Regions from separate parts of the Arthrobacter sp. 'calajunan' genome, predicted to be linked through region 1. Evidence: riboswitches for the same ligand, from Rfam matches in the RefSeq annotation. Region 1 holds a riboswitch; each other region holds the start of a gene.
The links. A riboswitch is a leader RNA that binds a small molecule or an ion and turns the genes downstream of it on or off. The one in region 1 is predicted to bind S-adenosylmethionine.

Region 1 (7,665 bases):
TCGACCAGGTCTCGCTGAAGAAGTAGCCAGCGGCCGCGAACGCATGGCGCTAAGTGATAGTAAGGAATTTCCTTACTATCACTTAGCGGTTAAGTGATAGTAAGGTGGATCAGTAACTATCACTTAGGAAGTGCGAAACCATGGAGTCCAAAGAGAGCAACAGCTTCGTGGAGATTCCTGCGCTTGGCTCGGAAACACATCACTGGCGGCCGCAACAACCCCAAATCTTTTCAAATGCACAAGTCTCCAGGCAGACAGGCGAATACCAATCGGCAGTGGTTCCATCGATCGCCAACTGGTCACCCGATTTTTCATCATCCCTGATGTCCGAACTCGAGGAAGCAAACGATGCATTGCGTCTCTTCGATGCCTATGCGTTCTTATTGCTGGGGCAAGAGAACCCTGCGCTCGGACCCATGTCGAGCATTCTCTTGCGCACGGAAAGTGCCTCCAGCAGCCAGATCGAGCAGCTTTCCACCTCCGCCCGGCAACTTGCGCTCTGGGAAATCAACGAAAGTGAAAAATCCAATGCTCGCACGGTAATCGGCAACGTACGCGCAATGGAAGCCGCATTACAGCTCTCGGAAGAACTCAACGTCACCAGCATCTTGTCCATGCATCACGAATTGTTGCGGCATCAAGACGACCTTGTCGAAGAAGCAGGAAAATTCCGGCAAGAACTCGTATGGATCGGTGGCAAAGATTCCGCCGGCCCCCGTGGCGCCAGCTATATCGCGCCCCAGCATGAACTGATCGCGGGGGCATTGGCTGATCTTGAAACGTTCATTCACCGTCAAGACCTGCCTGCCCTCATCCAGGTTGCCATCGCGCACGCCCATTTCGAGAGCATCCATCCCTTTGTCGACGGGAACGGCAGAACTGGACGGGCCCTTGCCCACGCAATGCTCCGCCATCGCAAGGTAACCACTCATTCGACCGCGCCCATTTCAGCAGGCATCCTGCGGGATACCACCGGTTATTTCGATGCACTCACCGCCTATCGGCAGGGAAACGCCTACGGAATCATCAAGATCTTCATCGATGCTTCGATCTACGCAGCGACAACGGGGCAAGTGCTGTTGCTGGCTCTGGCAGATGCATTGGAAGATTCACGCAGGCAGCTGGATGGACTCCGGTCGAATTCGACTGCGTTCAAGGTACTACCGCTGCTGATAGCGCAACCCGTCGTCAACGCCAGCTACTTGAAGAACGCCCTGAGCGTTACCGACGCAGTCGCTCATCGCGCCATCGCAACCTTGAGCGATCGCGGGGTCCTGAAAGAGAAGTCTGGTTTGCGCAGAAACCGCGTCTGGCAGCACGACCGAATCCTGAAGATTCTGGATGACTATGGGGCCACGATTCGCCGGGACTCGGTGCGCTAGGCGCAGGCACCCGCTCTGGCCAAGCACTCCGAGCAGGCTGGCTGACTGCCTGTAATTTTCGTACCCACTAGGAGACTTTCACTGCTAGGCTCTGCTCATGGATGCAGAATTACGTGCCTTTATGATGTCCTTCAACAAGCTGGCGGACCTCGCTGAAGAATTCCGCCAGAAGCCCAATGGTGCTCAGCTGGCACCCGTGTTGGAAAAACATCTGAAAGTTTCGCCTAGCTCGCTTCCGCTGATCACCGAGGCTTTCGGCTCCCACCGGCTCGCGGATGCGAATATCGTTCTCGACCGCATTGCCGGCAGTGATCCCTCCGCCAAGATCGTCGGTATCGCCGGGCAGCAAAGGTACCATGCGGATCTGGCCGATCTGCTGATGCCGGAGAACCACATGGGTATTGTGGGTGAGCCTTCCTACGCTTCACTTGCCGTGGGCCCGGACCAGCAGCGTCGATTCCTGACACTGGGAATCCACCTCTTCCATTACCACTCCAGCCCGCTGGCAGTTTTGATCCGGAAGGCCAATCCGGAGTACGGGAAGCCCGAAGCTGCATTGGAGATCCTGTCCCCCGACGAACAGGTGACCGACGCATTCCTCAAGGAATTTCGCAACGGGTTGCGCACCTCGAGCATCTTCAAGGGCCAGGTCATCTCGTTCAAGGGCAACGAGTACCAGGAATCGAACGCCGGAGTCGCCTTCCACCGGCGCGAACCCTTCCCGCGCGAACAGCTCGTGCTGCCCGACGGCCTGCGTGAACGCATTGAGGAACAAGTCCTCGGCGTCGGAACCCACCGCGATGTCCTGACTGCGCTCGGTGCGCATCTCAAACGCGGTGTCCTGCTCTACGGCCCGCCGGGCACCGGGAAAACCCACACCGTCAGGTATCTGGCCTCGGCGGCTGAAGACCACACTGTCATCCTGCTCAACGGCGATTCGTTGGCCTACATCTCCCAAGCCGCCGCCATGGCGCGGGCGCTGCAGCCATCGATCGTCGTACTGGAAGATTGTGACCTGATCGCCGAAGACCGCAGCTTCAGCCACGGCCCCCAGCCGCTGCTTTTCGAAGTCCTCGACACCATGGACGGCCTGGAACCGGACGCGGACGTCACCTTCCTGCTGACCACGAACCGCGTGGATTCCCTGGAGCGCGCCTTGGTGCAGCGCCCCGGGCGCATCGATCTTGCAGTGGAGATTCCACGCCCGGATCTCGAAGGACGTATTGCCCTGCTCGAACTATATGCAGCCAAGCTGAAGCCCAGCTCCGACACCGTGCAACAGCTTGCGCACCTTGTCGATGGAACGACTGCCTCGTTCACCAGGGAATTGGTTCGCCGATCCATCCTCAACGCGGCAGTCGCGAACCAGGCTCCGGGTGACGCCCATCTGCTCGAAGCCGCCGCGGAGCTTATGGGCGATGCGGCCACTCTCACGCGAAACTTCCTCGGGGGAACCAACGACCCGGATCTTGACGAGCCGGAAGAATTCAGCGAAGACGCATCCTTCGGATGGTTCCCCGGGGTGGCAGGGAGCTACGAAGCGCCCAGCGGATTTGGACAAGATCCGGAAGCTGAACAGGACGGCGGCAGCAAGGGGTTGTAGGCCGCGCCTTCCTCCTTGCCGGGGAGGAATATCCCCCTGCTGCGCCAGCGCACCGCATCGTTGCCGCTTGAAGGCGTTCCTGCCGTGGGGCGATTCAGTTGGTGATCCCTTGATGGAGCGGGTCACCGTAAATAAACTGCTGAAGCGCGGCAGATGGCCGGCCGAAGAGCAACCGTTGCGGAAACTCCGCCCATTCCTCCGGTTCCAGCTGCACAACATGCGCCGGGTAGCAGCGGTCCACCAGAACCGCCCCACCCCGCTCATCGCGTTGCAGTTCCTTGTAGAGCTGCCCTGCCCTCGGGTTGGGCGCCAAGATGCCCAGCCGTCTCATCCGATCTTCGAGGCGAAGCAGGTCCTCCGGACTCTTGCAACGCCGACGTGCGTGCGCTGCTGCTTCCCTGATTCCCAACTGACGGCCCAATACAGTTCAGGTGTGAAGCCTGCGGCGATCCAGCGGAGGATGTAGTTCTGCAGGTGTTCCGGCGTCTCGCTGAGCTTGCCGCTGGCGAATTCCCCGCTGCGGGTTGCCTGCCGGTAAGCCGACTGCTCGACCGGACGTTCTCCGAAAAATGGGTAGTCCATGACCACGCTGTTCCACAGCCGTTCCTGCAGGGTGCCTTCTGGGTGATTGATCGAGAATTCTGGGTTCTGCATTGTTGTTCGCTCCTGCTCAGGGAGCCGGCCGAGCACCTATTGTGCCGGACTGGCCCACCGACTTACCCGGGACTTTTGTCCGGGTCGGTTCTTCCCCTGGGGCACCCCGCTCGATGAGGAGGGTTGCCGTGCGACCAGCCAGGTACTTTGCGTCGCAGCTCTTGAACTTGGAATCCAGCCTAACCCGCAGCTACCGACAGTATGGCCGCGGCGCCGGATACAGCAGATCCGGTGCCCATGCCTTCACAGGTACGGACACCGGATCAGCCATCGACTCTGGTGGACAAGTCCACCCTTGACTGCAGTTCGCTCGGTGCTAGCGGTCGGCCTCGGTGCAGATGCAGAAGCGATTGCCCTGGGCGTCGGTGATGACGGTGAAGGACGGCGCGGCATCGCCGTCGGAGTGGGCGCCAACTTCTCCCAGCTTCGTGAGCACCGGACCGCTTTCCGAATACGGAACCCACACGTCCAAGTGCAGCCGGTTCGTATTGGGAGTGTCGGTTTTCTGGAACCAGATCGCCGGGCCGCGACCGTGGGGATCGGCGATGCTGCCGTCCTCCAGCGACTTGTACCCAAGCCCGGCGGCCCATTGCTCCGCGATCTCCTGGGGCTTGTCGGTGTCGATGGCAATCTCCACTGCGCGGATCAGGTCGACGCGGGGTTTGGCCCCGAGGGCCGCGGCCCGCTCGGAGATCTTGCTGGCCAGCGCAATGTCGCGGGTGGTGACCTGGCCGCCGGCGTCATGGGAGGTGGTTGTCACGAACACGCGGTTGTAGCGCCAGTCCACGTCGGGGTGGTGGTTGTCCATCTCTGCGGCGCTTGCGATATCGCTGAAAAGCTCGATCGCGGCCGCGGAGGTCTTGGTCTCGAAAACCGCGGCAATGGCTCCGGGGATCTGGCGCCACTGCGGCATCCCCTGGAGGTATTCGTTGAGCTGGTCTTGGGCAATTACGTCCTGTGCAGGCATGCGTTTCTCCTTTCTCCGGCAACCTTCCCACCCGAGGGGGCGAAGTTCAATGGACCTGCGCAGACTGCCAGAAACAACGGACGGTTGCGGCGTACTGGATAACTGCTGTGAACATCGGTCTTCCGTGGAGAGCGGCACCGGCCGCGGCTAATCTCGGCAAATATGGGCACAAGGAGTTTTGATGACTAATATTCACAACGCCAAGGTCTCTGATTCAACGTTGGACGATGTCATTGACGAGACTGCTCACCGCACGCGACGCATCGTGAGCCGGATCATCATCCTCATCGTCGCAGCCATCGTCGCGGCCGCGGCGCTTGGAGCGTTCGATGTGGAATCCAGCACCGACCAGTCCGAGGACCGTATGCAAGTCCACGTGCGCCACCCGTTGGTGGCGCGGGCAGGCAATGAGGTCGAGCTGGAAATACTTGTCAGTTCCGACGAACCGCTGCCCGATACCTGTAAGCTGCGCCTCGCCGAGGACTACCTGTTGTTCTTCGAGGACTTGGCGGTCTTCCCGGACCCGGAATCACAAAGTTCCGACGCGGCCGGTGCTGTGGAATTCGAGGTTGCTCCCCAGCCCGGGGCCACGCAAATGCTGGTTCGCATCACAGGCCGGGCCTCTGACCAGTGGGACTTGCGCACCGACGGGAACCTCGAGGTCGAAGTCGGCGCTTCCACCGTCAACGTACCGTTCACCACCTGGAGGGTTCCCTAATGGAAATTGTCATTCGCGCCGCCATCGCCTTCGTGGTCCTGTGGCTGGTGACCCGCGCCGCAGGCCGTTCCACCCTGGGCGAGCTGAGCTCGTTCGAGTTGATCCTGTTCGTCGTCCTCGGGGACCTGGTGCAGCAGGGCATCACCATGGAAGACCGGTCGCTGAGTGGAAGCCTATTGGCCGCGCTCACCATGATCGTCTTGGCAGTGATCCTGTCCTATGCCAATATGCGCTGGCCCAGGATCGGAAAACTCACCTTGGGCCGGCCCATCGTGCTCGTGCGTGACGGCGTGATCGACCGGCGGGCATTGAGCGGCGAACGCATCGGCCTCGACGAGCTGAGCATGCTGGCACGCCAGGCGGGGATCGAGGAATACAGCTCGATCAGGCTCGCCATCCTGGAGTCCAGCGGAAAGGTCTCCTTCTTCACCAAGGAAGCGGAGGCCAAGCCATGAGCGTCAATACCGAAAGCAAGTTGAAGAAGGGCATCACCGGCCCCCTGCTGTACCTGTTCATCCTCGGCGACATCCTGGGAGCCGGCGTGTACGCGCTGGTGGGCGAGGTGGCCGCGGAAGCAGGCGGAGCCATTTGGGCCCCGTTGCTCGTCGCCTTGATCCTGGCGCTGCTCACGGCCACCTCCTATGCGGAGCTGGTCACGAAATATCCCAGGGCAGGCGGTGCGGCCATTTTCGCAGAGCGGGCCTTCAAAAAACCTGTGGTGTCCTTCCTTGTGGGCTTCTCCATGCTGGCGGCCGGCGTCACCAGTGCGGCGGGCTTGAGCATTGCATTTGCCGGGGACTATCTTTCGGTGTTCTTCGATGCACCCGCCATTCCTGTCGCAATAGCCTTCCTGGGTTTGGTCGCGCTATTGAATGCACGCGGCATCAAGGAATCGGTGCGGGCGAATGTCGGGATGACGGCAATCGAACTGTCGGGATTGCTGCTGGTGATCGTCGTGGCGGCCATATTCCTGGGCGACGGCAACGGGGACGCGTCACGTCTGGCCCAGTTCCCCGAAGACACCACGCCGGTTGCCGCGATCTTCGCGGGCTCGCTGTTGGCCTACTACTCTTTTGTCGGATTCGAGGTCTCCGCCAACGTCGCGGAGGAAGTCGTGGACGTGCCGCGGGTCTACCCCCGGGCGCTGTTCGCCGCACTGCTCACCGCCGGAGTGGTCTACTTGGCGCTTGGCGTGCTCACCTCGATCGCCATGGATCCCAAGGAGCTGGCAGGATCTTCCAGCCCCCTGCTGGATGTCGTGCAGGCCACCGGGGTCGGGATCCCCAGCTGGCTGTTCAGCCTGGTAGCCCTGGTGGCGGTGGCCAATGGCGCTTTGTTGACCATGATCATGTCCAGCCGGCTGGCGTTCGGGATGGCGGAGCAGGGGCTGCTGCCGCCTGTCCTGGGGCGCGTCCTGCCGCATCGCCGCACCCCGTGGGTGGCGATCATCGGAACCACGGCGATCGCCATGCTATTGACGCTGACCGGTGATCTGGCGACCTTGGCCAAGACCGTCGTGCTGCTGCTGCTCTTCGTGTTCACCAGCACCAATCTTGCCGTCATCGTGCTGCGGCGGGACCGCGTGGAGCACCGGCATTTCCGGGCTCCGATCATCATTCCGTATCTCGCGCTGGCTTCCTGCGCTGTGCTGCTCGTCCAGCAGGATGGCGGGATCTGGCTACGCGGGCTCGCGTTGCTCGCCTTGGGTGCGGTCCTGTATTTCGCAACCCGCTGGATCACCTCCCGGTCTACGAAGCGCCCCTCTTAGGCCGCGTCGCAGCCACGGGCGGCGGCCTCGCGGAACGTCGAGGAAAGCCGCGGGCCTTGCGGATGGATTGCCATCCGCAAGGCCCGCGGCCGCTTGAGGTCAATGTTCAGAGCTGGTCGGGACTCTCACGCTGGTCGGGGAGGTTCACCCGGCGCTCGTCGTCGAGACCGATATCCGCTGCATCATCGGCTTCGTCGTCGGGCTCGACCGCGCGATCTTCATCCAGCGGCTCGGGAAGCAGCGTTTCCGGGTTCAGCTGTAGGGGATCAGCGTCGCTTTCATCCAGGATCCGGTCCGGCCCGCGCAACGGATCCTCGGCGTCCAGCGACTGCGGGGCGTCCGAGGAACCTGCGGCAGGCTGGCTGTCGCGGCCGTCGAATGGCTCATCCGCGTCCTCGTCGCGTCGCACATCGTCGAATTCGGCATTATTCAAGGTCATGTCCTTCTCCTTAATTCTTCGTGGCGGCGGCACCGCCAGGAAGCTGTGCTATCAGTTGTTCACTGCTGAGGATCCGCTGGCGGTAGTGCTCCTCCAGAAACTTCAAGGTCACATCCTCGAAGTCCGGGTCCGTG
Region 2 (7,665 bases), on a different contig from region 1:
CAGCAGCTCGGCGGCTTCAGGGTCTGCCGGCGGTGTGTCCTCGGCGGTTTCTCTGTCGACGTCGAAGCCTTCATGATCAGTGCGGCCTGTATCCAGATCTTCGTGGTCCGGCTCTTCAGCGGCCGCGTCGTCGGCTTCCTTGGGGTCCTGCGCCCAATCCGGCATGGTCTCGGAATCGTCCCAGTCCGGCGGGGCGGGGTCGCCGTTTTCAGCGGCCAGGTCCTCGGCGGCCTGGCGGTGGAGTTCTTCGCGGTTGCCGGTCTCGGTTTTGGGGTTGTCCACCTTGCGCAAGTGCGCGTCGACCACTTCGGCCTGCGAGGGCAGCACCCGCAGCAGGTAGTGTTCCAGCCCCTTGCGACGGCCGAGCTTGAACAAGCCGATCTCGGAGAGCAGCGCGCCCAGCGGCCGCTTGCCGGACTTGAGCTGGTGGATCAGGTCGGCGACGTGCTTGCGGGCGGTTGCGGGCTGTTCGCGGATCAGCGCGACGGCCTCCGCCTGGATGTTGGCGCGCGCTTTCTGCCCGGCGGGGCCGGGGCCGAAGTCCTTCTGGGCGCCGTGGATCAGCCGGGAGGCGGAAAGCACCAGACGCGGGTCGGAGCGCGGGGCGGTGAATTCGGCGGCCAACTGGGGCAGCAGCGGCGCGGCGCGGTGCCCGGCGGTGGTGACCTGGGCGATGAGGCAGTCGGTCTGGGCCAGGCGGTCGCGGGCGGTGCCCAGCGGGATGCCCAGCCAGTTGTGCAGCAGCCCGGCGGTGTTCTTGTAGGGGGTGCGGCCCATGGTGGTGCGCCCGGCAGCGCGGGCGAGGTCCTCGGCGGAGGGGTGCTCGCCGGCGTCGGCGATGGCCTGGAAGGAGTCGGCGTCCAGCTGGTGGGCGCCGGTGCGGCGCAGCAGGTCGGCGGCGAAGAGCTGGGCGCGGGCGAACTCCTGGCCCAGCTGTTCGACAAGCAGCGCGAAGTAGGCGGCGTGGCCGGCGGGGAGGTCCGCGTCGGCCACGTCCGCCCAGGCCGCTGCGATGAGGCTGCGGGCCTCGGCCAGTTTCCCGACCGCTTCGGTGCTTGTGGAGGTCTGCATGTCCCCAGCGTGCGGCGGGCGCCGGGAGGGCCGGCCGCCGCAGCTGCGGATTGTGGATTACTTCGAGGCGCCGATCGCCCAGACGCGCGGCAGCTGCGTGCCGTTGGTCGCGAGGTCGCCGATCAGCCGCGCCTTGAACACCCACGGATTGTGGTTGCCGGCGGTGCGGGCGTTGCGCCAGTGGCGGTCGAGGTTCTTGGACACGCTGGTGGCGGAGGCGGCCAGCGCGTCGAAGGCGTGGGTGAGCGCGGTGAGCACCAGCGGGGTCAGCACCACCTGACCCTGGGCGGAGGCGAGCTCGGCCGCGTCGTTGGCGGCCTCGTCCTCCTGGATCGAGCCGCCGGAGTGCAGCGCGATCGCCGACTCGTAGGCGCCCTGCAGGGCGTGGGAGACGCGTTCCACGGTGGCCGCCGCGGCGAAGGCGGCCGCGGAGACCTCGCCGATGACCTGCAGCAGCTGCGGATCCTGCCCGGCGATGTTGGCCGCGGCGTGGCTGAAGGTGCGCTTGCGGGCCGCCAGCTGCGCGGCGAACTCGCGTTCGGCGGCCTTGGCGGAGCCGGCGAGCACCGCCAGCAGCACCTGCTGGTAGAACGCGGTCTGGTACTTGAAGCGGGTGTCGAACTCGATCAGCTCCTCCACCCCCGCGCCGGTGAAGGTGGAGGTGCCGGTGCCGGTGGTGCGCTGGCCGAAGCCGTCCCAGTCGTCGGCCAGGGCCACGCCCGGCTGGTGTCGGGAGACCGCGGCGATGACGCGGGTTCCGGTGTCGGTGCGCTGCGCGTAGGTGTCAAGCCAGTCGGCGAAGATCGATCCGGTGGAGTAGTACTTGGCGCCGGTGATCGTGAAGCCGCCGGAACCGTCAGGGCTGACCTTGGTGGCCACCTCGCCCACTGTCACCGCTCCGACCTCCGTCCAGGAGTTGCCGACCAGCTGGCCGGCGGCAAAGCGGGCCAGCCAGGTATCGCGCCCCGGGCCCGGGGCGGCGACCAGCCGGTCCTCCACGAACGCGAAGTGCGCGCGCAGCGCCTGGGCGATGTTGGAGTCGGCGGCGGCCAGGTCGGTGAGCAGTTCGAACAGCTCGGGCAGGGTGGCGCCGGCGCCGCCGTGGGATTCCGGGACGCGGATCGCGCCGAAACCGGCGGCGGCGAGGTCGGCGACCTCGCGGTAGGGCAGTTCGCCGGTGCGGTCGCGGTCGGCGGCGCCGTCGGCGATGGCCTGGAAGTGCGGGGCGAAGCGTTCGCGCAGCCCCGCCAGGCGGGATGTGGACAGGGCGATCATCTGGTGTTCCAATCGGTGTTGCAGGCAGGGTGGCGTAGGCGTCCAGTGTCTAGGTGTACAGCGAGAGCGGCTGCGATTCGCCGCGCAGGAAGTAGGCGCCGACCTCGATCTTCTTGTAGTCCACCGGGTCGTGCAGCGAGTGCGTGCGCACGTTGCGCCAGAACAGGTCAAGCCCGACGTCGCTCTTGGTGGAGGAGGATCCGGTGACCTCGAAGATGCGGTTGGCGACGTCCACGCCGGCCTCGCTGGCCACGACCTTCAGCTCCGCGATCGCCACCGCCAACTCGGCGCGCTGCGGCTGGCTGACTGCCCCGCCCAGCACCTGATCGAAGCGGCGGCCCAGCTTCTCCGCCAGCGCGGCCACCGCGGCAGTGCGGGCCTTCAGCTCCCCCACGGTGCGCTGGAAGACGACGTCCTGCGAATAGGTTTCGGCCTGCGAGAGGAACCAGGCGTTGGTGCGCCCCAGCAGGATCTGCCGGCCCCGCGCCAGCGCGCCCTCCGCGATGCCCAGGTAGAAGTTCGCGAAGGCCAGCTGGACGCCCGGGGTGAGCAGGGTGGCCACCGGCTCGTCGGTGACCGGGCCCAGCACGTCGGACGGCTCGATGCGCACGTTGCGGTACACCAGCGAGTTCGAGGCGCTCAGCCGCTGGCCCAGATAGTCCCAGTCGTCGACGATGCGCAGTCCTTCGGCCTCGCGCGGGACCACGAAGGCCAGCAGCTCGCCGCTGCCTTCGACCTCCGCGTTGACGACGATGACCTCGCCCACCCCGGAGCCGGTGGAGAAGCGCTTGGCCCCGTTCAGCCGGTAGCCATCGCCCTCGCGGGTCAGCACCAGGTTCGGGTCCACCGGGTTGACCGAGTCGCCCCACAGCCAGCTTCCCGCCACGGTGCGCCGCCACCAGTCGGCCTGCGCCTCGGCCGGGGCGTAGAACGCGATGGAGGACTGGTTGATGTAGTGGTAGGCCAGCAGCTGGGAGATCGACCCGTCGGCGGCGGCCAGGATGCGGATGACCTCGAAGGCAGTCTCGAAGTGCCCGCCGGCGCCGCCGAACTCGGCCGGGACCAGCAGCTCCAGCAGCCCTGCCTCGCGCAGCAGCTTCACCTCGGCGAAGGGCTGCTTGTTGGCGCGGTCGCGGGCCAGCGCGTCGGCGGCCAGGGTGCCGGCAACCTGGCGGGCGACGGCGCGCCAGTGCTCCAGTTCGGCCTGGCTGGCGGTGCCGGTGTACGGGACGCGGGGCAATGCGGTGACGGTCATGATCGGGCTCCTTGGAATTGGACTTCCGAGGGATACCGGGACGCGGCCCGGGCTCCATCGAACCTGGCGTTAGCACTCCCTGCGGATTGCAGGCTTGCTGCGGCGTCGCGGAGCCAGGTCTCTCAGCCGCTCTGGATGGTGTGCACCGATTCAAGCACGCCGCCGAAGCTTGAGGGAACCGCCCCGTCACGCGGCGGAACGCACCGCAAAACTGCGTCATATTGGGAGTTTGGAACCCGCGCCGGGCCCAGATCGCGACGGTGCGCGGCAGCATCCAGCCGTCGCACGACGTCATATTGGCGCACGCAGTGCCCGGGCCCGGCGGGCCTTGCTGCTAGCGGGAGAGGAAGCCGAGCAGCAGGTCGTTGACCTCCTTGGCGTGGGTCCACAACAGCCCGTGCGGGGCGCCATCCACCTCGTGGTACTCGGCGGCGGGCAGCGCCTCGGCGAAGCGCCGGCCGGTGACGTCCACGGGCAGGATCCGGTCGGCGGTGCCGTGCACGATCAGCGCGGGCACGTCGATCTTCGGGATGTCGGCGCGGAAGTCGGTGGTCCAGGTGTACTGGGCCGCGACCGAGGCGTAGGGCGAGGCGGCATAGGCCAAGGCCTTGTTCGCGGCCAGCGCCTCTTCGCTCAGCCGGTTGCCCAGGAAGGTCTCGGTGTTGAAGAAGTTCTCGAAGAAGCTGCTGAAGAACGCGTAGCGGTCGGTTTTGGCGGCCTCGGCCATCGGGTCCAGCGCATCCTGCGGCACACCCTCGGGGTTGTCATCGGTCTGCAGGATGAACGGTTCCAGCGAGCCGAGGAAGGCGGCCTTCGCGACGCGGGCCGAGCCGTAGGTGGAAAGGTAGCGGGCTACCTCGCCGGTGCCCATGGAGAAGCCCACCAGCACTGCGTCCTTCACGTCAAGCGTTTCCAGCAGCGTGTGCAGGTCGGCGGCGAAGGTGTCGTAGTCGTAGCCGACGGCCGCCTTGGAGCTCTTGCCGAAGCCGCGGCGGTCGTAGGTGATGACGCGGTAGCCGGCGCCGAGCAGCGTCGCGGTCTGCAGCTCCCAGGAGGATCCGTCCAGCGGGTAGCCGTGGATCAGCACCACCGGCTGCCCGGAGCCGTGGTCCTCGTAGTACAGCTCGATATCGGTGGTGTTCTCTTCTCCGACTTTCACGGTTGCCATGCTGGCCCTTTCTCCGACGAAGGGCGCGGCGGTTGCCGCGCTGCCTCCCACGCTAGGCATCGGTCCTCGACGGTGGCAAGGGTTTTGCGCAAAGCGACAGCGAGCGCTTCAGCGCAGGTAGGTCCGTGCGACGCTGAACGCGGTGCGCTCCAGCAGCTTCAGCGCGTCGGCGGACAGCTCGGCCAAACTCGCCGGGCCCGGAGCGATCGAGTAGGCCGCGAGGATTCCGGCGTCGGCCAAAACCTGGTCTTCCAGGCTGACCGATCCGGCGATCACGATAACGTCTCCCCCGGCGGCCTGCAGTACCCCGGATACCACCTTGCCCTGCAGGGACTGCGAGTCCAGCCGGCCCTCGCCGGTGATGACCAGATCCGCGCCGCCCATGATGCGGTGGGCGTCCAGCACCCGGGCGACCAGCTCCCACCCGGGGACCAGGTCGACCGCGAAGTAGCTGCCCAGGCTGAAGGCCAGGCCTCCGGCGGCGCCCATGCCTTCTCGGTCGCGCAGCACCCGGCCGGTGGCGGTTTCCAGCACATCGGCCAGCCGGCCCAGCCCGGCGTCGAGGGTTGCGACATCCTTCAGGGAAGCACCCTTTTGCGGCCCGAAGATCGCTGCGGCGCCGTTCTCGCCCAATAGCGGGTTGGTGACATCGCAAGCGATCTGCCACACTACCCCGGCGGCGCGCGGATCCAGCCCGCTGACATCGATGCTGTGCAGCTCGTTCAACGGGCCGCCTCCCGATTGCAGCTGGTTGCCGTCGGCGTCGAGGAACTTGGCGCCCAGAGCGGAAAGCAAACCGGTGCCGCCGTCGGTGGTCGCGGAGCCGCCCAGGCAGAGGATGATTTGCTCGGCCCCGAGGTCCAGCGCCTTGGATACCAGCGCGCCGAGCCCGTAGGTGGTGGCCGACAGCGGCTGGCGCGGCGCATCGGCGACCTGCGGCAGGCCGGCTGCTTCGGCTGCTTCGACCACCGCGATCTTCCCGTCGGCAGACAGCCCCAGCCGTGATTGCACCGGTCTGCCTAAGGCATCAGCGGTTTGCACCGGAACCGGTTCGGTGCCCCACGCGTCGATCAGCGCTTCCAGGGTTCCCTCGCCTCCGTCGGCGAAGGGCACCGCGGTCACGGAGATTTCACGGCCCAGGCTGCCGGCACCTGCGAGGAATCCGGTCCTGATGGCTTCGGCGACCTCGCTGGCGCGAGCGCTGCCTTTGAAGGAATCCGGCACCACGGCGATTTGCAACCCAGTGGCCGGCGAAGAGTTCGGTGTTGAGGTCATGCATTAACCCTATGGAGATTCCTCCACAAGTCCTATAGGCCGAAGCCCATACTTCAGCTGCTTCGAATACTGGAATATGTGCATTTCGCCCAGCCGGACCCGGGCGTAGATGGAGTTGAGCAAGGCCATCAGCTCGCCGGGAACCCGCGGGTCGCTGCCGGTGACCTGCTTGATCCGGTCCATTCGTTGGATCAGCGTATTGCGGTGGACCGTGAGCCTTGCGATGGCTTCGGACTGCGTCGAACTGGCGGCCAGCGCCAGCAGCGTGAACGCATGCTCCTCACTGATCTGGGCCGTGCGCCGGGCCAGCGAACGGCAGTACGCTTCCGGTGCTCTGGCCGCCGACAGCGCCATGTCCTCGTTCCAGAGCTCGCGAAGTCCGGCAGCCGGAACCAGCGCGGGCACCGCGCCCAGGGTCCGCAGGTTCTCGGCGTCGACCAGAAGGTCGCTGGGCTGTGTCCGAGGGGGCCCGAGGATCGCGCGGGCAGAAGCAGGATCCTCGATTGGACCGGAGGACAGCACCCATCGGGCATTGTTAATCGTCAATGCTGCTTCGTACTGCTCAGGCCCGTCCTCGTCGAGCAGCAGGCTCAGCGACCATGGCGCGCTCAAGCCCAGCTGCTCGAGCTGCTCAGCCAAGGCTTCGTCGCTCGCGGATCCCGACACAAGTCCGGAGAGCATGTCACTAATCTGGGTGGCGCGCACCGTGCTTCGGACATGCTCCTCGTGCTGGGTAAGCAGCAGCTGCACGGTCAGCGAAATCAGCTGGGCCAGCGACGCAACCTCCTGCGGTGCCCCTGTCACCCCCACGACACCCTGCACGACGCCGTCCGCATAAAGTGGCACGTTGACGCCCGGCAGCTGCCCGGACACCGGGTCGGCCTGGGCGGTGACAATTGTGCGGTTCTCCGACAGGGCCCTGAGCGCGTCCGGATGCGGGTTCCCCAACCGTTTAGGGTCGGACGAAGCGATGATGATCCCGCGCTCGTCCATGATGTTCAGCGGGTAGTCGACGCGCGGGGCGATGGTTTGGACAACACGCAGCGCCACCGTGTGGGTGAGTTTTCCTGTTGCCTTCTGCGCCATGCTTGGTAGTCTACCCACCATCTGACCACGCGTCTTTTGACAACGTGGAGGCTGAGCCAAGCTTCTGCACAGAGTCGGGCAGTAATGTCGTAGACACCTCCTTGAGGTGCGAGTGATGATCGTAAACTCCCGCCGGCTTCAGCCGGCGGGAGTTTTCACTTTCCTGCGTCCCATGGCTGATGCAGACTCTTTGCCTGCGCCGGGCTCGGGCAAAGCCGAGGCATAGCCTTGCTCCCTAAAATGGAAGTTACCTTCCTCAAAGGTGCGAGTGATGATGTAAGTCTGGCTCCGTTGCGCACGGCAACGGAGCCAGTATTTTTAAGAAACCTTCGAGCGCCGCATCACCGATGCGCCGGCATTCTCCAGATGGTGTCCAGGCCCGGCATAGGAACCGGAAGTGCAGTGAAGGTAACTCAAAAGGTGCGAGTGATGATCGAGAACCCTCCAACGAAATGATTTCGGTGGGGGTTTTGAGTTTAACGTCCGGCCAGCTGCGTGGACACCGCAGAAATGCTTAGCTAGCGGCTCGGAATTC
Region 3 (7,665 bases), on a different contig from region 1:
TCCAGCGCCGCGTGACACGCGCCACATGCTGATTTCGGCCGATTATTAAACCGGCCGCGGGCATGGAAACGCCCGGGCGCACGCACCGCGGCGTGCCCCCGGGCGTCCTGCCGGTCCGTGCTTCGGCTACTTGATCGGGGTGCCGGCGGCATCCAGCACCCACCAGACGTCTTTCACGCCCTGGCCTGCGGTGTCGCCGGCCTTCTTGTCGCCAGCGAAGTAGTACAGCGGCCACCCGTCCAGCGTCAGCTGGCTTTCGCCGTTCACCCCGGTAATGGTGCCGGTCTTGCCGGTGACCCCGTCAACCGTGACATCGGTTCCGCCCGGGACCGCTGGCCACTGGTCTTCGCAGGGTCCGGTGCAGGCCGAGGAATCGGCGCCCTGGGTGTCTTTGTCGAACTGGTACACCGTCATGCCCTTGCCATCGACCACGATCTTGCCCAGCGAGGAGTCGGCGAGCGCCAGGGACGCGGCACCCATGTCGCCGCTCGGGCTGCTTTCCGCCGGGGCGGAGGACACGGCGCTGGACTGGGCGTCGGCGGAGGGGGAAGCGGTATCGGTGGATCCCGAGTCGTTCGCGCATCCGGTCAGGGCCAATGCCAGGGCCACGACGGCTGAGGTTGCTGCGCACCAGGACTTCAGTGACGATTTCATGAGCTGTGCCTTTCTCGTGGTGTCCGCGTGAGCGGCTTGCCTGCTACACGAGGCGCAGCCCGTCCCGGTTCACTGATCCAGCAAATTCTTGTCCATCGGCGACTGCAGGACCGTCAGTCCGGCCAGGGTCTTCACCGTCACCTCGGCGATCTGGTCGACCGGCAGCGAGGTGGCGGCTTGGAGGGTGATCTTCTTGCCGGGCACTGCCTTCCACGTGGCGACCTGCATGGTGCTTCCCTTGGTGTCGGTCACCAGCAGCGCGTAGGACCACGGGCCGTTGGCGTCGCCGAATTCGTAGCCTGCGGGATAGTCGCAGTCGATGTTCAGCCGGGTGCCCCACGCCACCGACTCGAAGCCGACGTCGGCGCTCAGCGACTGCTCGGCAACCTGCTGCAGGGCAAGCACCGGTCCGGGAGCGGCCGGGCGCAGCAGGAACGGCAGGCCGATGCCCAGGATCACGGCGACGGCGGCCGCGGCCAGCAGGATCATGCGGGTGCCGCGGCGCCGGCGCGCGGAGGCCGCGCGCCGGGCGGTCTTCTCGAACAGGTCCGCCGGGGGCTGCGGCACCAGGGCCGTCACCTCTTCCGGGTCGTGCGCGCGCGAGAGCAAGCCCGGCAGCGCGCTGAGCTCGGATACGGCGCCCTGGCAGCGTTCGCAGTTCTCCAGGTGCTCTTCGAACAGCCGGCGGTCGGCCGGCTCCAGCGCGCCCAGCACATAGGCGGCATCCCATTGGGCGAACTTCTCATGCTCGCTCATCGTATTACTCCCCGTTCCTGGAGGGCCAGCTTCAAGGCCCTCATCCCATAGTGCAGCCGGGACTTCACGGTTCCGTCCGCGATGCCCAATTCCGTTGCGATCTGCTGCGTGCTGCAGGCGCCGTAGTAGGCCAGCACCACCACCTGCCGGTGCGGTTCGCTGAGCGCAGCGAGCGCGTCATGAATGAGGATCTCGTCGAAAATCTGGTCGGCGTGATCCGCGGCGGGCTGATCAGGCAGCCGTTCGATGCTGCGTTCATGCCGTGAGCGTGCGCTGCGGGACTGGTCGATCACCAGGTTGCGGGCCACCGTGAACATCCACCCGCGGACCTCTTCCACCGGTTCGTCGAGAATCCGCGGGGAATTCCAGGCTTTGAGCAGGGTCTCCTGGACGATGTCCTCCGCCTGGTACGAGTCTCTGGTCAGCGAGAAGACATAACGCCACAGCGGCTGCGCGTATCTTTCATGCAGCAGCCGCAGGGTGGCGTCATCGCTGGTTGTCACGCGCCCCTTTCGCGGCCGGGATTTTCCGAGTTGATTCTCGCTCATGCCTGATACACGAGCGAATCGGGCATTTCGTTCAATCCAGGCCAAGGATATCCGCAATCAGCCGGCGTGCGCTCGCCGGGGCCGAAGGCGCCGTGCCTATCTGTTCAGGGCCTGCTTGATGGCCCTGCCCAGCGGGGTGGGTGCGCGGCCGATCAGCCGGGCGAGGTCCGAGCCGTGCACCTCAAGGGCGCCGTCGCGGATACGCACGTCGGTGTCCACCAGGATCTCGGCGTAAACCTTGGGAATTCCGGACTGTTCGTAGATGCCGGCCAGGGTCTGCGGGTCCAGATCCCGGTAGGTGACCTCTTGCCCGGTGGCGGCGCCGAGCGCTCCGGCCAGCTGGCCGAGCGTGAAGGACTTGTCTCCGCCGAGCTCGTAGATGGTTCCCCCGGCAACCTGCTCATCCAGCAGGACGGCCGCTGCAGCCTCGGCGAAGTCCGCGCGGGTGGCGGCGCTGATTTTTCCCTCGCCCGCCGCGCCGAGGATCACCCCGCTGTTGAGGTAGCCCATGAGCTGGTCCGTGTAGTTCTCGGTGTACCAGCCGTTGCGCAGCAGGACATAGGGGATCCCGGATCCTGCCAGCAGGTCCTCGGTGGCCACGTGTTCGGCGGCCAGCTTCAGCTGGCCGGTGCGCGCGTTGGCGATGGATGTGTAGGCGATCAGCGACACGTTAACACGACGGGCGGTATTGATGATGTTCTCGTGCTGCGGGATCCGGTGTCCCACGTCGCTGCCGGAAATCAGCAGCAGCCTGTCGACGCCTTCGAGGGCCGCGACGAGCGTGTGCGCCGCGTTGTAGTCGGCGACGCGGGTCTCCACGCCCTTGGCTGCCAAGGCGGCGAGTTTCTGCGGGGACCTGCCGAGCGCGACCAGGCTGCCCGCTGGGGCGTCCCGGGATAACAGCGCATCGATAACGAGGGTGCCGAGTTTTCCGGTAGCTCCGGCGACTGCGATCTTCATGAGTTTCCTCCGTTGACGGTTACCGTTGCCAACGACGTGCCGGCCGAAGGCATTCCCGCGGCCGGTGGCAGGTCAGTGCAGAACTTCCGAAAACCTAGGATGCGGCGCTCAGCTCGCTGGCGCTTGCCTTCAGCAGGTCCTCGAAGATCGACTTGTTCCACTGGAACCCGCGCTTCGCCTCGTCCAGCACCGCTTCGGCATGCGAGGTGTTCGCCCCGAAAACATCGAGTTTGTCGCGGTAGGAATCCTTGTAGATTTTTGGCTTGTCGATGGCCTCGAACTTCCACATGTTCAATGCTTCATCGGGAATGGAATAGTGGCGGGATACGAGCTTTCCGATGGCTAGGCCGCCGGACAGGTCTCCCAGATAGCGCAGGTAGTGGTGGGCGACGAGGCGCGCCGGTTCCGCCGCCGAGGCGCGGATTGCCGCAACGTAGGCCTCGGTGGCCGGCAACGCCGCGGGGATCTCCTTCAACCCGTGGGCCGGCAGCAGGACATCCAGGTCTTTTGCAATCTGCCCACTGCGTTCAAGTGCCGCGTCGAAGATTTGGCGAAGTTCCGGATCCGCGGCAAGCACCCGGACTTCCTCTTCCAACGCACCGTAGATGTAGTGGTACTGGGCAATAAGCAGCATGTAGTCGCGTGCCGAGCGTTCCCCGCCCATCAGCGTGGTGATGAAGTCGCTGGATTCTGCGGCGTGGTGATCTTCCTGGGTGACGCTGCGAAGCCGGGCGGAAAACTGTGTTGCGTCGGTGGCGGTCATGTTGCCCGTCTTTCTTAGCGCGATTGGAATGGCGAAATTGCTTATTATGGCTAACCTAATTTCCGGTTCCAATCGAGGGTTGTTCCATTCCGCAGCAGACGGTGATTTCCGTGTTCACCGGACGGCGGACGCATCGGCTTGGGAAGCGGCAGGCCGTGGTCGCTGATATCGCGATTTTGCCCCACTAGCTCCTTCACCCATGGAGCCGCAACAGATCTTGCGTCCTGGTGCCGAGTCAAGAATTTGTCAGAGCTGTCGACAAGAATCGTCACAAGACGCTTTGTGACGTGCAAAATGACTCGTTTCAAGAGCGTTGATAACCGTTGCTGGGTTTCATGACGTTTTACTTACGTCACGCTTGGTCACATTCAACTCCGTGTTCGACACTGAAATTGTTCAAGAAATTGGACACCACACCATCCAGAGCGACTGAGAGACCTGGCTCGTTGACGTCGCAGCAACCACCCGACAGCGGAAGCGGTGCTAAGGCCCGGACCGATGGAGATCTTTTACTTCTCGATGCTGACGATCGTGTTAATCAATCGCAAAGCAGGGAAGAATGCTCCGCCTTAAGACGAAGTAAGGAGCGAACATGATCCACTTGCAAGACGTGACGACAACCTTTGGCGAAGGGGAAAACAAATTTACCGCCGTCAAGAACGTAAATCTTGACATTGCACAGGGCAGTATCCATGGCATTATCGGGTTCTCTGGGGCCGGTAAATCCACATTGCTGCGAAATATCAACCTCTTGCAAAGACCGACATCAGGGAAGGTGCTGGTCGAAGGTATCGACCTGATGTCACTCAATGAAGAGGAACTGCGCGCACAGCGGCATCAGATCGGAATGATTTTCCAGCATTTCAATCTGCTGAACAACCGAACAGCCGTTCAGAATGTTGAACTTAATCTGAAGTTCCAGGGCGTCCCAAAAAGGGAACGGCGCCAGCGAGCGTTGGAAGCACTCAGTGTTGTGGACCTGTCCGACAAAGCATCGGCCTATCCCGGCCAGCTATCTGGAGGCCAAAAACAACGGATTTCGATTGCAAGGGCGCTGGTTACGGAACCGAAAATTCTGCTTTGCGACGAGCCCACTAGCGCGGTTGATCCCCGAACGACCGCTTCGGTGCTGCAATACCTCAGCGACATCAATGCCAATCTCGGGATCACGACAATTATCGTCACGCACGAAATGAACGTCATTAAGGCAATTGCAGACAAAGTGTCGGTCATGGAAGACGGTTCAGTAGTTGAAGAATTTGAGCTGAGAAGTCTGAAGGAACCAGGTTTTGAACCACAAACTTCAATTGGCCGCTATTTGATTAGCGATGAAATTAGCCTGCAGCGCAGGAACAAAACCAATGAGCTTGCAACATCGGTCTTCGCCTAGATCGAAAGGGAGAAGAAACTGATGAACAACCTAAATGTACTGCTGACCACTCAAGGGGTATCAAGCTTCACCATCGAGCGAGTAGCTGAACTGGCACCCGAAATTTGGACTGCTATTGCGCAAACGCTAGCGATGCTCCTTGTCTCGATCCCTCTTGCAGTTCTGATAGGAACTCCATTAGGCATCTGGCTATATTCCATGTCACCCAATGGATTGCGTCCGCGGCCGCGACTGCATCGAGTAGTCGACGGGATCGTGAACACTCTGAGGTCGTTCCCGTTCCTGATCTTGCTTATCGCGATCATTCCATTCACCAGATTCGTTGTAGGAACAACCGTTGGCACGGCAGCGGTGATCGTCCCACTTACCATCAACGCTATCCCTTATTTTGCTCGGTTCGTCGAACAGAACATCACTCAACTCGGTTCAGGCGTTGTCGAAGCAGCACAGGCAATGGGTGCAACACGAGGACAAATCATCAGAGATGTCCTCCTAGTCGAAGCTAAACCGGCTCTCCTGTCTTCCATGACGATCATGACCGTCAGCTTTATCTCTTACTCAGCAATGGCCGGACTTGTAGGCGGCGGTGGCATCGGGGACTTTGCAATTCGCTACGGCTATTACAGATATGAAACCGGAGTCATGCTCATTGCGATCATTCTCATGATCCTCATGGTTCATGCAGTTCAACTTTTGGGAACCACGTTCTCGCGACGCGCAGACAAGCGCTAACCAACAAACCTCAGTCTTCGAATAGAGATCAAATCATGCAGAAAACAACTCGTCGTTCATTCCTGGCATTGGCAGCTAGTGCAGTGGCAGTCATGGGACTAACCTCCTGCGGGCTATCCGGTGGAAACGCCGCATCCTCCGACGATAAGACGATCAAGATGATCGTTACGGAATCAGCTCCCTCGCAGGAACCAACCAAGATCGCTCAGAAGATTTTGGAACAGCAGGGTTGGAAGTTGGAAGCCACATACGTTACCGACATCGTTCAGCCTAACCATGTGGTTTCCAACGGAGAATACGACGCGAACTTCTTCCAGCACGGAGCCTATCTTGAGCAGTTCAAAAAGGATCAGAATGTGGATGTTGAACCTGCGTTCTACACATACAGTTCGCCGGCTGGTGTGTATTCGTCGAAATACAAGTCGGCATCTGAACTGCCGGACGGGGCAAAGATTGCGTTGCCTGTAGACCCCGCAAACAATGGCAGGGCCTTGGCCCTCTTGGACAAAGCAGGGCTTTTGAAGGTTACCGAGGGAAAGAGCGTCATCCATTTGTCGCAGAAAGACATTCTGGAGAATCCGAAGAATTTCAGTTTCGTCGAGGTGGATCAGCAGTCTCTGTCGAAAACCCTGCCAGACGTTGATGCCGGATTCTTGTTTGCCCGCCTTGGAGCCGAAATTGGCCTGACTCCTGAAGATGCGCTGCTCTTTGAAAAAGAAGAAGAAGCCCTTCCGTATATCAACCTCGTTGCGGCCAAGCCGGGATTCATGGACACGGAAAAAGGCAAAGCACTTGAAGCTGCCTACCACTCTGATGAAGTCCGCGACTGGTACAAGAACTACCTTGATGGCGCATTGACCACCCCTTGGGATCGCGATTGGAAGGCCGACTTCGCGACGTGGAATAAGTAATTTTCGATCGAGGCTCGTTCCCCATCCGTCTCAGCTCGAGAGCGAACGAGCCCTCTTTTTAGCAGGATTTATGAGCGTCAACAAGTCGCCACTAGTTTTTGGAGAGAAATGAGCCTGCAAGCAACTGATTTAGTTGGCAGCGAAGCCGCCTACCAGCAGCTCTCGGCCCGCTTCAGCGAGGTATTCGCGCGCATCGCCGAAGGCACTCGCGAACGCGAACAGCAGCGCATCCTGCCCTTCGAGCAGGTCCAGTGGCTGAAGGACGCCGGATTCACCACGCTGCGCGTTCCGGCCAGCCACGGCGGGGATCCGGTCAGCCATGAGCATCTTTTCCGCCTGCTCATCGAACTGTCGGCCGCCGACTCCAATGTGTCGCACCTGCTGCGCAGCCATTTCTCGTTCGTTGAAACCATCGCGCTGCAGCCGCAGGAATTCCAGGACCGCTGGTTCCCGCGTGTGCTCGCCGGGGAGATCTTCGGCAATGCCGCCACCGAGCGCGGCGGCAACGCGCTGGGCAGCACCAACACCAAGCTCGTCAAGTCCGATGCCGGGTGGGTGCTGCGCGGCGAGAAGTACTACACCACCGGCTCGATCTTCGCTGACTGGGTAGTTGTCATGGCGACCACGGACGGCGTCGAGGGGCGCCAGTACGCGGTGGTCGACCGCCGCGCCCAGGGCGTTGAGATCCTCGACGACTGGGACGGCTTCGGCCAGCCGCTGACCGGCACCGGCACCGCGATCTTCACCAACGTCGCGGTGGACGAGCAGAACATCATCCAGCGCAAGGTGGCCTCCACCCTGGAGCCCGCGTTCTTCCAGCTGTGCCTGCTCTCGGTGCTGGTCGGCATCGGCAAGGCCGCCCGCAACGAAGCCGCCCGGATCGTCGCCACCCGCACCCGCACCTTCAACACCGGCTCCGGCGCGCTGTTCAAGGACGACCCGCAGATCCAG
Region 4 (7,665 bases), on a different contig from region 1:
CAGTCGGGGCGTGCCTGACTTCGCCTACGCCAACCTCGCGATCCGCGGCCGGCTGATTGCCCAGATCATCGAGGAGCAGGTCCAGCCGACCATTGATCTGAAGCCCGACTTGATTTCCATCTGCGCCGGAGGCAACGACGTGCTGCGCCCGGGAGGGGATCCGGACAAGATCGCCGACCAGCTCGATTCCACGATTTCCCGGCTGAATTCCACGGGGGCCACCATCCTGCTGTTCACCGGGCCGGATATCCGGGACACCCCGGTGCTCGGAAGCATCCGCGGCCGCGTGGCCATCTACAACGAGAATGTCCGCACCGTCGCCGCACGCTACGACGCGATCGTGGCAGACATGTGGGCGCTGCGCGAACTGCACCAGCCGGTGATGTGGTCTGCGGACCGCCTGCACTTCTCGCCGCTGGGCCACCAGCGCATTGCGGCGATGGCACTGGATGCCTTGAACGTCCCGCACACGCTTGACACCCGTATCGACGCAGTCGAGGACACCCGCAGCTGGAAGGAAGCGCGGATCGAGGACCTGCACTGGGCCCGTGAGCACCTCGCCCCATGGGTACTGCGCCGGCTGCGCCACCAGTCCTCGGGAGATGGCATCACCGCCAAGCGCCCCACCCCGATGCCCTTTGCGGACAGCGCCCCGAACGACTCGCTGGGCGCCGGCGACAGCGCCCGATAGCCCCCGGACACGGCGGAGGCCGCGCCACCGATAACTGGTGGCGCGGCCTTCGCTTTGTGCGTGGATCAGTCTTCGTCGAAGACCAGGGTACGCAGCACCCCATCCAGCTGGGCGGCGTCCGTCAGGAAGCCGTCATGGCCGATCGGCGAATCGATGTAGTGCACGGGCTTGGGTGTGGCCAACGAGGCGGCCAGCTTCACCGACTGCTCCGGGTAGTACAGGCGGTCCGATTTCACGGCGGCCACCAGCACATTGACCTGCTCCAGCCGAGCCAGCGCCTGCTCATAGGAGCCGTGCCCGCGCGCCACGTCGTGGCTCATCAAGGCCTCGGTCAGCACCAGGTAGCTGTTCGCGTCGAAGCGGTTGACCAGCTTGCTGGCCTGGTGGTCCAGGTAGCTTTCCACCTGGTAGCGGCCGCGCTTGCCTTCGAAGGGGCCTGCCGGCACCTCGCCCTCCTGCGCCTTGCGGCCGAAGCGGTGCTCCAGCTCCGCCTCGGAACGGTAGGTCAGGTGGGCCAGCCGGCGGGCCAGTCCCAGCCCCTCGTCCGGGCGCGCCTGGTTCAGGTAGTAGTCTCCCCCGGCGAAATGCGGATCAAGCCGGATGGATTGGGTCTGCACCTGCGCGAACGCTATCTGTTCTGCGCTGGCTTGGCCGGTGGAAGCCATGACCACCAGGTTCGCGACCTGCTCAGGGAATTCAACCGCGTATTCCAGGGCCCGGGCTCCGCCCATGGACCCGCCGAGCACGGTATGCCAGCGCTCAATTCCCAGCTGCGTAGCCAGCCTTTGCTCCAGCCGTACCGAATCCTTGATGGTGACGAACGGGAAACGCGAACCCCACGGCACACCTTGCTCATCCAGCGATGCGGGGCCGGTGGATCCATTGCAACCGCCGACCATGTTCACCGAGACCACGAAGAAGCGGTCGGTGTCCACTGTCAGGCCGGGGCCGACGAAGTCCTCCCACCAGCCGTCGGTCTGCGAATCGCCCCGGGAGACGTGGGCGTCTCCGGTCAGGGCGTGCATCACCAGCACTGCGTTGCTGCGCTCGGCATTCAGCTCCCCCCAGGTTTCGTAGGCCAGGGCCACCTGCGGCAGGTAGCCGCCGAACTCGAAGGAGTACTCGCCCACGGACGCACGGCGCAAAATGCCGTGGGTCCCTTCGGCGAGCTCTTCGGTGCCGATGGTGTCTTCGGTAGTCACAATGGATGCCATGCCTAGCGGGTTTCCTGCAGTTCCTTGCCCTCAAGGGCTGCGACCGCCTGGAACCCAAGCTCGAGGTCGGCCAGGATGTCGTTGATGTTCTCCAGCCCGACGCTCAGGCGCACCAGTCCCGGGCGCACCCCGGCGGCCAGGCGCTCCGCGTCGGAGAGCTGGGCGTGGGTGGTGGAGGCCGGGTGGATGACCAGCGAGCGGACGTCACCCAGGTTCGCCACATGGGAGTGCAGCTGCAATGCGTCCACAAAAGCCTTGCCGGCTTCGACTCCACCGGGCAGGTCGAAGGCCAGCACCGAGCCGGCGCCCTTCGGGCTGTACTTGCGTCCGCGCTCGAACCACGGCGAGGATTCCAAGCCGGCGTAGGCCACAGCTTCCACATCCGCGCGGGCTTCGAGCCAGTTCGCGACAGCGGAGGCGTTCTCCACATGGCGTTCGATGCGCAGGGACAGGGTCTCCAGACCCTGGGCGATCAAGAACGCGTTGAACGGCGCCGGGGCCGAACCCAGGTCGCGCAGCAGCTGTACGCGGGCCTTGAGGATGTAGGCCAGGTTGGCGCCGAGGATGCCGTTGACGCCCAAGTCGCGGGCGTAGACCAGGCCGTTGTAGGACTCGTCCGGGGTGTTGAAGCTCGGGAAGCGCTCGGGATCCTTGGAGAAGTCGAAGTTGCCCGAATCCACGATCACGCCGGCGATCGCGGTGCCGTGGCCGCCGAGGAACTTGGTGGCCGAATGGATCACGATGTCCGCACCCCATTCGATGGGACGGATCAGGTACGGGGTGGCCAGGGTGCTGTCAACCAGCAGCGGCACGCCGACCTCGTGGGCGATCGCGGAAATGCCCTCGATGTCCAGCACATCCTGGCGCGGATTGGAGATGGTCTCGCCGAAGAACGCCTTGGTGTTCGGCTGGACGGCGTCGCGCCATTCCTGCAGGTTGTCCGGGTCGGAAACGAAAGTGACCTCGACGCCCAGCTTCTTCAGCGTGTGCTTGAGCAGGTTCTGGGTTCCGCCGTAGAGGCTCGGGCTGGCCACCAGGTGGTCGCCGGCCTCGGCGATGTTCAGGATCGCGAAGGTGGTTGCCGCCTGGCCAGAGGACAGCAGCAGTGCGCCCACGCCGCCTTCGAGGTCGGCGATGCGCGTTTCCACGGCCTCGGTGGTCGGGTTGCCGATGCGGGTGTAGATCGGCTCCAGCTCCTGCAGGGCGAAGCGCGCTGCGGCGCTTTCGGCGCTCGGGAAGACGAAGGACGTGGTCTGGAAGATCGGCAGGGAGCGAGCACCGGTAACCGGGTCAGGGCTCTGTCCTGCGTGGATCTGACGGGTTTCAAACGACCAATTGTTGCTCATGGCAGCCTCCAAAAGTTCTGTAACTATGGGGGTACACCACTGAACACACACCACCGGGAAGAACCTCAACGAGGTGCTGCCAGAGGGGTAACCCGCGCTTGTCCTTGACGCCGAGCGGCTCAAGGGCCAGGTCTTCACCCGGGGCACCCCACCGCGGTTGGAGGGTTGCCGCCCAGTAAGCCGGGGCTTGTTACTGGGACTCATGACCTGCGTCCAGTGTGCCCGAAAATCGAATATCTTGGCAACCCGAGGCCGGATCCAGAGTCTCAATCGGTCATATTCGCGTCCGAGCGACGTCTTATTGCACAGAATTCGACAAGAGTCCAGATCTTAGGATCACCTAAGTAGAGACTGGGATCACATTGTTGTCATGATTGGCACATGATGAGGCTAGATCACGTTACGTACGCATGCGGCCCGGATGGGCTGATGCCAACCGCTGAAAGAATTGCAGAGTCCCTGGGCCTGGAATTCGTCAAGGGAGGCGTGCATCCACGGTTTGGAACTCGCAATGTAATTTTCCCGCTGAAGCACAACCAGTACCTTGAGGTCGTCGAGGTACTGAACCATCCGGCCAGCCTCAAGGCACCTTTCGGACAGGCCGTGCGCGCGCGCTCCGAGCTGGGCGGCGGCTGGATGGGTTGGTGCGTGTCATTGGACGACCTGAGCGGAGCGGAAGAACGCCTGGAACGCAAGGCAGTTCCCGGGAACCGCAAGTTCCCCGACGGCCGCGAACTGACCTGGCAGCAGATCGGCATCAAGGGCCTGATCGCGGATCCGCAGGTGCCCTACCTGCTGCGCTGGGACGATGGCACCGAGGACCTGCATCCGTCGCGCGCGCTGGAGCCTACCGGTGAAATCAGCGAGATCAACATTGCAGGATCCCGCGAGCGCGTGCTTGAATGGCTGGGGCAGCCGGAGAACGTGAATCTCGGACCGGTGACCACCAAGTACCAGGCTCCCAACGGGACGCCGGGCATCCTGTCGGTAACTTTCAATACCGCCAAGGGCACGGTCGTTCTCTAGGAACATCGAGGAGCACAGCACAAGGTAGGCGGGGACAATGGAGTCTCCACCTACCTTTGCTTGTTAATTGGACGGTTGGTGCAGCCCTAGGATCCGGGTAGCGGCACCAGCTGGCAGTTTTCGACTCCCGCGGCCGCCCGCTTTACCCAGCTGATTTGGGACTGCTCGTCCAGCGCGTTCAACGCGTCGAGCTGCTCAGACTCGGCCGAGTCGAAAAAGTCCCGGTCTGCCTTTGTAGTCCACCATTGGTACAGCAGGTTGGACTGCGCCCACATGTGCTGCTGCGCTTCGGTTTCGGCACTCGAGGTGCCAACAATGCCGTGGCTCGCCGCAAGGCTGCCCAAACATTGCTCAGTGGGGTTGACCGACATTTTCATGGCCAGGTCCCACTTGACGGTTTCCGGGGAATAACGGTCCTCGAAGCCCAGCAGCAGACCGCCGGTTGCCTCGGCATGGGCCTTGCTGCTGGTGATGATGCGCGGCTGCTGGATTCCTGTGGCCTGTTCCAACTGGCCGACACCCGCGGTGATGTTAGACCTCCACTCGTTCCAGTGCTCCGCTTCCCCGGGCCAGAAACAGTACTCGTGCCCGTCGCCGGGTTCTTCGCAGCGCAGCTCGGAGGTGCGGCTGAGCTGCTGCTCTTCGCCGGCATCCTGCGCCGCCAGCGCCCCGCCGCCCCAGAGCACTGTCAGCGACAATGCTCCGGCCACGGCCAGCGCGCGACGCGCAATTCGGTTCATGTTCTGCGCCTTGACGCAGATGGCCAGCACGCCCAACATCGACCAGCCCAGATAGCACAGGGCGACTGCCTGGATGACTATGGGATTCGGTGCCGAATCCCGGGTGCAGCACCCTGAAAGCCCTGCCATGTTGCTCAGCATGGGGCCAGGGGCCACCAGGGAAAGCAGTTGCAGTCCGGAGAACAACACGATGCTCAGCCCGATGGCCAGCTTCGGGGCGAACAGCAGTCCCAGCCCCAAACCGCCCAGGCACAGGCCCAGCATCATGAGCATGGAGAGCAGGAATAGTCCGGGGTCGGGGACGAACACTTCGCCCATCCGGTACATAACCGTCGCGTAGCCCAGCAGGTAGGCGCTGGCACCGACAACCAGCGGGGGCGCCAGCAGCTGCAGGGCGGTTGCCGCGATGCGGTGCGGTCCGCGTACCCGGCGCAGGGCCGCGATGCCGAAGCGGCCGCCCACCCATGCGGCGTAGGTGCCCAGCACGACGCCGCAGAAGAGCATGCCGAAGGAGGAGGCGACGCTCAGGCCTTCCCTGCTGGTATGTTCGGTCTCCACCGGAACCAGCAGCGCCAAGAGCTCGGTGAGGATCAGCATCGCCATCAGCGCGAGGCAGGCCCGCGACTTGCTCCAGAGTTCGGCGAACTGCATGTTTTCCCTTCGAGTTCCCGACGGATGCTCTCATCAGGAAGGCTTTCATCAGATTGGCGGATATTTTGTACCGGAGTAACTTTATCCGCTTTTTCTGGACGTCCGCTTCAAATACCCTGCTGGTTAGGGAACCAGCCGTTTGCCCAGCACTGCGACGTCCAGGCGTTCGAAACCGAGTTTTTCGTAGAACTGCGTAACCGAGTCATTGCCGGCGCGGACCATCAGCTGGACCTTGACGGTTCCCCGGGCGCGCAGCCATTCTGCCGCCGCTTCGACGATGCGCCGCCCGCAGCCTTGGTCCTGCAAGTCGGGGTCGACGGCGACGTAGTAAAGCCAGCCGCGATGCCCGTCATCTCCGGCCATGGCGGTGGCGGCCAGCCGCTCCCCCTGGACGAGCGCCAGGATGGTGGACTCAGGGCCCGCAAGGGCCTTGCGGGCGTCGGCGTGCGGATCGTTCCACGGCCGGGTCAGCCCGGTGTGTTCCCACAGCGCGACGGCGCGCTCGACCCAGGCCTCGGAAAGTTCGATTAATTCCATGTCAGAAGGCTATGGGAAGGCTACGCGCCGATGCCAATCGCCGGTCCGAGCAGCAGGTAGCCGACGAAGCCGATGGCATCGAGCAGGAAGTGCGCGATCACCAGGGGCATGACTCGGCCGTAGCGGTGGTAGACCCAGCCGAACACCACACCCATGACCACGTTGCCGATCATCGGCCCGATGCCTTGGTAGAGGTGGTAGCTGCCGCGGATCAGCGCCGAAGCGAGGATCGTGGTCCACAGTCCCAGCTTGAGTTTGCGGGCGTAGGTGAACAGGAAGCCGAGCATGATCACTTCCTCCAGCACCGCGTGGCGTGCGGCCGAGAGCATGAGCACCGGGACGCTCCACCAGTAGTCCCCGAGGTTCGCGGTGGACAGCGCCGTGGTGATGCCCAGGGCCCTGCCCGCAGCGTAGACTCCGAGGGTTCCCAGCCCCATGGCCAGGAACAGCCCGGCACCCAGTAGGGTGTCCCGTCCTGGTTTGCGCAAGTCGAAGCCGATCATCGACGCGGTGGTGCCGGTGCTGTGTTTCATGAGATACAAGGCCAGCAGCACCGGGACCAAGGCGAAAACGATGTCCAGCAGCTGGTAGGTGAGGTCGAAGTACTCGCGCGTATTCAGCGGATTGTTCATCGAGGTCGTTTGCTCGGACAGCGGAGCCTTGGTGACCTTGTCGGCGAAGCTGATGATCGAGTACACCGCGCTCTGGCCCAGGCACAGAGCCATCACCAGCGCGATCTCGATCTTCAGCGTGCGCCGGTCCGCGGTCTGGGTGCTGGTCTGTGCATTCACGTCTTTGATCATAGACCGCGCATGCTGTGCGGACGCCCAGCGAACGGCCGCCGTGCGATAGCCTGAAGAGGCTGTTTTCCCTGATCCGCGAAGCGAGTTGCCTGTGTCCCGTCCCGCCACCGAAGCCGAGATGAACCTGGGCACGATGCTGCGCCCGGACCTGCTATGGGAAGGAGGGGTCGTCAACGAGGGTGGACAGTTCCACACCGTGCTGCTGGCCAACGAGCAAGCTGTCATCCGCATGGCCCGTACACCCCAAGCCAGTTCCCAGATGCCGCGCAGCGTCCGGCTCCACCGGCTCCTTGCCGAGCAGCTGGATTACCTGCTTCCCACTGACTGCAGCGACATCCTGTCCATCGACGGGCTATCTTCGGTGGCCACCGTATTCGTACCGGGGAGCGCCCACGAACCGCATAGCGGAGACCCTGCGCCACTTCGCCGCTTGGTTCGGGAGCTGGCCGAGGTGCACCTGCAGCCGCTGGAAGATGAACTGGCCGAGCCCTTTGCATTTCGAGGTCCGTGGACGCCGGCGCGCCAGCAGAAATGCTTCGATGCGCTTCCGGAAGAGCTCCGCTCGGCGTCCGCGCTCCTGTGGGATCAGTTGGATTACCTGGCGCAAAGCCCAACCGGCTTGGTCCACGGCGATCTCGCTGGCCACAACATGCACTG

Region 2: it holds a riboswitch for S-adenosylmethionine, as region 1 does, so the genes downstream of both, RF641_RS14875 (acyl-CoA dehydrogenase family protein) here and RF641_RS05100 (hypothetical protein) in region 1, are expected to answer to the same signal.
Region 3: it holds a riboswitch for S-adenosylmethionine, as region 1 does, so the genes downstream of both, RF641_RS12430 (methionine ABC transporter ATP-binding protein) here and RF641_RS05100 (hypothetical protein) in region 1, are expected to answer to the same signal.
Region 4: it holds a riboswitch for S-adenosylmethionine, as region 1 does, so the genes downstream of both, RF641_RS03580 (bifunctional o-acetylhomoserine/o-acetylserine sulfhydrylase) here and RF641_RS05100 (hypothetical protein) in region 1, are expected to answer to the same signal.

What each region holds. Positions count from the first base shown of each region.
Region 1 covers NZ_JBKZDY010000003.1:49,212-56,876, reverse strand. The annotation lists gene RF641_RS05120 (alkaline phosphatase family protein) at 1-26, shown strand, start outside; gene RF641_RS05115 (Fic family protein) at 141-1,382, shown strand; gene RF641_RS05110 (AAA family ATPase) at 1,480-2,985, shown strand; gene RF641_RS05105 (hypothetical protein) at 3,080-3,298, opposite strand; gene RF641_RS05100 (hypothetical protein) at 3,313-3,639, opposite strand; SAM riboswitch class IV at 3,693-3,806, opposite strand; gene RF641_RS05095 (4a-hydroxytetrahydrobiopterin dehydratase) at 3,956-4,606, opposite strand; gene RF641_RS05090 (hypothetical protein) at 4,788-5,324, shown strand; gene RF641_RS05085 (DUF421 domain-containing protein) at 5,324-5,779, shown strand; gene RF641_RS05080 (APC family permease) at 5,776-7,092, shown strand; gene RF641_RS05075 (hypothetical protein) at 7,199-7,531, opposite strand; gene RF641_RS05070 (cysteine hydrolase family protein) at 7,542-7,665, opposite strand, start outside.
Region 2 covers NZ_JBKZDY010000010.1:87,659-95,323, forward strand. The annotation lists gene RF641_RS14865 (HNH endonuclease) at 1-1,071, opposite strand, end outside; gene RF641_RS14870 (acyl-CoA dehydrogenase family protein) at 1,129-2,346, opposite strand; gene RF641_RS14875 (acyl-CoA dehydrogenase family protein) at 2,396-3,601, opposite strand; SAM riboswitch class I at 3,653-3,743, opposite strand; gene RF641_RS14880 (alpha/beta fold hydrolase) at 3,936-4,769, opposite strand; gene RF641_RS14885 (glycerate kinase) at 4,878-6,044, opposite strand; gene RF641_RS14890 (sugar diacid recognition domain-containing protein) at 6,054-7,130, opposite strand.
Region 3 covers NZ_JBKZDY010000007.1:112,937-120,601, forward strand. The annotation lists gene RF641_RS12405 (COG4315 family predicted lipoprotein) at 127-654, opposite strand; gene RF641_RS12410 (anti-sigma factor family protein) at 724-1,410, opposite strand; gene RF641_RS12415 (sigma-70 family RNA polymerase sigma factor) at 1,407-1,913, opposite strand; gene RF641_RS12420 (SDR family oxidoreductase) at 2,055-2,918, opposite strand; gene RF641_RS12425 (heme oxygenase (biliverdin-producing)) at 3,013-3,681, opposite strand; SAM riboswitch class I at 4,095-4,186, shown strand; gene RF641_RS12430 (methionine ABC transporter ATP-binding protein) at 4,274-5,071, shown strand; gene RF641_RS12435 (methionine ABC transporter permease) at 5,093-5,803, shown strand; gene RF641_RS12440 (MetQ/NlpA family ABC transporter substrate-binding protein) at 5,839-6,714, shown strand; gene RF641_RS12445 (acyl-CoA dehydrogenase family protein) at 6,823-7,665, shown strand, end outside.
Region 4 covers NZ_JBKZDY010000002.1:225,789-233,453, forward strand. The annotation lists gene RF641_RS03570 (SGNH/GDSL hydrolase family protein) at 1-691, shown strand, start outside; gene metX (homoserine O-acetyltransferase MetX) at 757-1,905, opposite strand; gene RF641_RS03580 (bifunctional o-acetylhomoserine/o-acetylserine sulfhydrylase) at 1,908-3,251, opposite strand; SAM riboswitch class IV at 3,341-3,459, opposite strand; gene RF641_RS03585 (VOC family protein) at 3,633-4,277, shown strand; gene RF641_RS03590 (hypothetical protein) at 4,364-5,668, opposite strand; gene RF641_RS03595 (GNAT family acetyltransferase) at 5,792-6,205, opposite strand; gene RF641_RS03600 (CPBP family intramembrane glutamic endopeptidase) at 6,226-7,008, opposite strand; gene RF641_RS03605 (phosphotransferase family protein) at 7,100-7,665, shown strand, end outside.